Regions from separate parts of the Paenibacillus sp. QJM3NY_38 genome, predicted to be linked through region 2. Evidence: a T-box and tRNA genes for the amino acid it is inferred to sense, from the RefSeq annotation. Region 2 holds a T-box; the other holds one or more tRNA genes.

Region 1 (2,375 bases), 3.3 Mb from region 2:
CGGGGAGCCATATGGAGAGATACCCAAGTGGCTATAAGGGGACCCTCTGCTAAGGGGTTAGACTGCGTAAGCGGTGCGAGGGTTCGAATCCCTCTCTCTCCGTTGAGCGTTACATCGAAGAAAGCTCCCATCACCAAGTGATCGGGGGCTTTTTTGCATAGGGATGAGAACCCTGACCTAGGGTTCGTCGGAGCCTAAGCAACGTTAGGAATACTTCGCAGTCTCGACCGAAGGGAGAGTACCCCTCTCTCTTTTGTTGAGCGTTACATCGAAGAAAGCTCCCATGATGGGGTTGCAATACATTTTATGGACGGACGGTTGCAGCGAATCGTAAGCTCAAGGGAAAATGCACATGCATACCATGTGGAGCGAGAAGGAAATAGCGTTCAAGAAGTGGAGTTAACACCGGAATTTTTAGGCTGATTTATTGGCCGAAAAAGCTCCAAAAATAAATTTTAAAATTTACGAAAAAAAAGCTTGCCAGCATTTTTGGAATTATGCTATACTCAATCTTGTCGTCACGGCGACGTGGTTAAAGTGGCCCGTTGGTCAAGGGGTTAAGACACCTCCCTTTCACGGAGGTAACAGGGGTTCGAATCCCCTACGGGTCACCACTTTCTATATAACCTCGGGATGAGAACCCCGTCGGTTCGTCGGAGCATAATCATCGTAAGGATAAGCTTCGCAGTCTCGAACGAAGAGAGAGTATCCCCTACGGGTCACCACTTTCTATATAACCTCGGGATGAGAACGCCGTCGGTTCGTCGGAGCGTAATCATCGTTAGGATAAGCTTCGCTGTCTCGAACGAAGAGAGAGTATCCCCTACGGGTCACCACTTTCTTATATGGCAGCAGCATGATTGTCATCGAGAGCCATTAGCTCAGTTGGTAGAGCACCTGACTTTTAATCAGGGTGTCGAAGGTTCGAGCCCTTCATGGCTCACCATTTTTTACAAAGCAACGAAACGATGTACTCCTTATATTATGCGGTAGTGGTGGAATGGCAGACACGCTATCTTGAGGGGGTAGTGGGTGTATACCCGTGGAGGTTCGAGTCCTCTCTACCGCATACGAACATGAAGAAAAAGCTCCGCACCTTGTGCGGGGCTTTTTTTGCGCTTAAGATCTCAAATGTATAAATTTCTAAGCATGGCCTACCTGATATGCAAGAAAATAATATCTAAACGAGTTCTGTCTTCTTATGAATGTACGTCGATAGTTTTTTCTTATATCAAGGTTTACATAGGATTCATCACGGTTTTGATCGATTTTCATTGCACATTTATGCACAATTGATGTTTCATCTCTGGTCAGGAGTTTAATATCATAACGTGGACGAGCAACAACTTCAAATTACCTATAAGGAGTGATTCAGAATGGCTAATAACAACAATGGAAAGATGAGCCGTGAAGAAGCAGGACGTTTAGGTGGAGAAGCAACTGCGAACAACCATGACAAAGAGTTCTACCAAGAAATTGGACGGAAGGGCGGCGAAGCAACTTCCCGTTCCCATGACAAAGAGTTTTATCAGGACATCGGTAAAAAGGGAGGAGAATCCACTTCAAACTCCCATGATAAGGAATTTTATCAGGAAATCGGCCAGAAGGGCGGGGAAGCGACTTCCGATTCCCATGGCAGGGAATTCTATGAGGATATCGGACGCAAAGGCGGCGAGGCTACCTCGGAATCCCACGGACGTGAGTTCTATCAAGAGATTGGACAGCAGGGCGGCGAAGCCAGAAGCGGCAGCGGCAGCAACGGAGACGGCAAGATGAGCCGTGAAGAAGCGGGCCGCAAAGGCGGCGAGGCAAGAGCAAGACAGCGCCAGCGGGGGAACTAATGACAATCCGGCGTATTTGAGAAGAGGTTTTTCTTGGAGGGGACTGAAATTCTCTCATGCGAAGGATCCGCCTTCATACCCAATATTTAAAAAGCAGCGGCTACGGCTTCCTGACAGGGAGCGCGTGGCTGCTTTCTTTTTGTCTAACGTCGTCGTGCGACAAGGTGGAAAAGAGAGAAGATCGTGCTGGACTTTTGGGACGGTGTGTGATAATTATATGATAATGATAACCATTCTCATTTAAGGTTGGGGTCTGTACATATGTTAAACCTGTCGACGAATAGCAGTAGCAAAAAAGATTCGCGTGAATACAGCGGGCTCACGGCCCGTTTATGGAATATGGATATTGTTCATGGGCAAGAGCTCTCCCTGGAGCAGCAGTTGGCAGTGCAGCCAGCCCTTATTATCCCGCTTAGCGGAGAACCCTGTTTACAACAGGCAGAGCAAATCACCCGTATGAATAAGGGATGCGTTTATTGTTGTGCAGCGGGGGCTACTTTCGGAATTACGAGTGCCGATTACAGGAGTTCCGAG
Region 2 (2,375 bases):
GGCAAGCACATAATCCGCGATCCAGATCGGCACTTTAGCGCCGTTTACCGGATTAATGGCGTATGCACCCGTGAATACACCGGTTTTATCCTTGGCCAGATCCGTCCGCTCCAGGTCGCTTTTACGTGCTGCTTGATCTTGATAAGCCTTGACGGCTTCACGCTGATCGGCTGAGGTAATCTTATCCACGAGGTCATGCTCCGGCGCCAGAACGCAGTAGGTTGCCCCGAACAGCGTATCCGGACGGGTCGTGAACACCTCCAGATGACCATCGTAACCTTCGATGTCAAAACGAACCTCAGCGCCTGTGGATTTGCCGATCCAGTTGCGCTGCATATCCTTCAGGCTTTCGCTCCAGTCCAGTTCATCCAGATCTTCAAGGAGACGATCCGCGTATTCGGTAATGCGCAGAATCCATTGGCGCATCGGTTTACGTACGACCGGATGGCCCCCGCGTTCGCTCTTGCCGTCGATGACCTCTTCGTTCGCAAGCACGGTACCGAGCGCTTCGCACCAGTTCACCGGCACTTCAGCCACATAGGCAAGGCCGCGCTTATAAAGCTGGATAAAGATCCACTGGGTCCATTTATAATATTCCGGATCGGTTGTGCTGATCTCGCGGTCCCAGTCATACGAGAAGCCCAGAGATTTGATCTGGCGACGGAACGTATCGATATTCTGCACGGTAAACTCGCGAGGATGTTTGCCTGTGTCCATTGCATATTGCTCCGCCGGCAGACCGAAGGCATCCCATCCCATCGGATGAAGCACGTTGTATCCGCGCATCCGCTTGTAACGGGACACGATGTCAGTTGCCGTGTACCCCTCCGGATGCCCCACGTGCAGGCCTGCTCCTGATGGATACGGAAACATATCCAGCGCATAAAATTTCGGTTTGGATGATGAATCTTCCGTTTTAAAGGTTTTGTTCTCATCCCAGTATTGCTGCCACTTCGGTTCGATGGCCTGCGGCTGATAGCCGTGGCCGGTTGGTTGATTGTCCGTCATACTCCATTGCTCCTCCTTCACAGTCAAGAGGCAAGGCCTGTGCCGTTGCCCAAAAAAACAAAAAAACCTCATCATCCATAGCGCTGATCGCTAGGGACGAGAGGTTTGATTCCCGTGGTACCACCCTAGTTAGCCAAAGGCATGCTTTGCCTTTCACTCCCTTTGCATCCTTATCGCGGATGAGACGACGATGCTTCAGCGGCCGAATCTGCCGAAATACAGCGGCCGGGTTAACACCATTGCTCCGAGGCGAGTTCATTCCTATCGTCAACCGGTTTTCACCAGACACCGGCTCTCTGCATGATCGAAAGTGGAACGATTGATCCTCATCATCGCGTTCATATTACCGTTTTAATGTGGCTATTATACCCAAAAAGTCCGATCAAGTCAACGAAAGCTCTTCCCCGCTTCTGCGATAATATTCCGGCGTCGTCCCGACCATGGCTTTGAACATCCGGCTGAAATGAGCCAAATGCTTGAAACCTGCCGCCTGGCTGATCTCCGTGATGCTGAGATGCGGATGGAGCCTGAGCAATATTTTAGCTTGGTTAATCCGCCGGTGATACAAATATTTAAACACCGTCGTTCCGGTAACCTCCTTAAATAAGGAGGATAAATAGTGTTTCGTAATATGCATATCGCGGGCGATTTGCTCCAGCGTCAGATCCTGCATGTAATGTTCCTCGACGAACGATACGACATGCTGGACATGCCGCTCTTTCTCGGAGATGGAGTCCTGATCCTGCACAGCGTCCTGGCACCAGTCCGCGATCACGTACATCATCTCCTGAATACGCAAGGTCATCCGTTCCTGGCGAAAACCGGCCGTGGATGCCGAGAGGCGATGTATATCGGCCAACATGCCTTCGAATTCGTCCCGATTGGCCCCTGTCAGTGTCATGCGATGATTTCGCAGCGATTCGAAGGGATCCAGCAATATCGATTTGGCCGGCTCCGAAAGCCCTTTGCAGATCCAGGCCGGATCGAAATGCAGAATGCTTCTGACGTATCTGGAATCGGGCTCAACATTCGGACAATGGAGGGTAAGCCCGTTCATCAGGAGCAGATCCCCCGGTTTCAGGGTGAAAACGGAATCGCCGATCAAATAAGTGCAGCGTCCTTCATGGAAATAATAAATTTCATAAAAAGCATGCGAGTGAAACTGCCCTCCCGACAGCGGCTGTTCATTGTAATAGGTCAGATCGAACGGCGCTTGCAGCTGCATGCGGTCAAAGCCTGGCATCATATCGGCAGATGAGGTCATCTAGAGAATCGCCCCTTTAGCGATTTTGGAGTTATATAACCCACAACGTAACGGGGTTTTCTCTATTATAAATGATTTTATGGAATGCGCACGGCCTCATTTT

What was found. A T-box is a leader RNA that pairs with one kind of tRNA and senses whether it is charged. The one in region 2 lies ahead of leuS (leucine--tRNA ligase), so its partner is inferred to be a tRNA-Leu.
Region 1: it encodes a tRNA-Leu, which carries the amino acid that the T-box ahead of leuS (leucine--tRNA ligase) is inferred to sense. The anticodon was not compared.

What each region holds. Positions count from the first base shown of each region.
Region 1 is NZ_CM149665.1:6,006,031-6,008,405, reverse strand. It holds tRNA gene AC0VZ8_RS27755 (tRNA-Asn) at 1-10, shown strand, start outside; tRNA gene AC0VZ8_RS27750 (tRNA-Ser) at 14-102, shown strand; tRNA gene AC0VZ8_RS27745 (tRNA-Glu) at 540-614, shown strand; tRNA gene AC0VZ8_RS27740 (tRNA-Lys) at 871-946, shown strand; tRNA gene AC0VZ8_RS27735 (tRNA-Leu) at 987-1,069, shown strand; gene AC0VZ8_RS27730 (KGG domain-containing protein) at 1,377-1,841, shown strand; gene AC0VZ8_RS27725 (AraC family transcriptional regulator) at 2,103-2,375, shown strand, end outside.
Region 2 is NZ_CM149665.1:2,035,047-2,037,421, reverse strand. It holds gene leuS (leucine--tRNA ligase) at 1-1,008, opposite strand, end outside; T-box leader at 1,098-1,350, opposite strand; gene AC0VZ8_RS08925 (AraC family transcriptional regulator) at 1,391-2,272, opposite strand; gene AC0VZ8_RS08920 (Gfo/Idh/MocA family protein) at 2,350-2,375, opposite strand, start outside.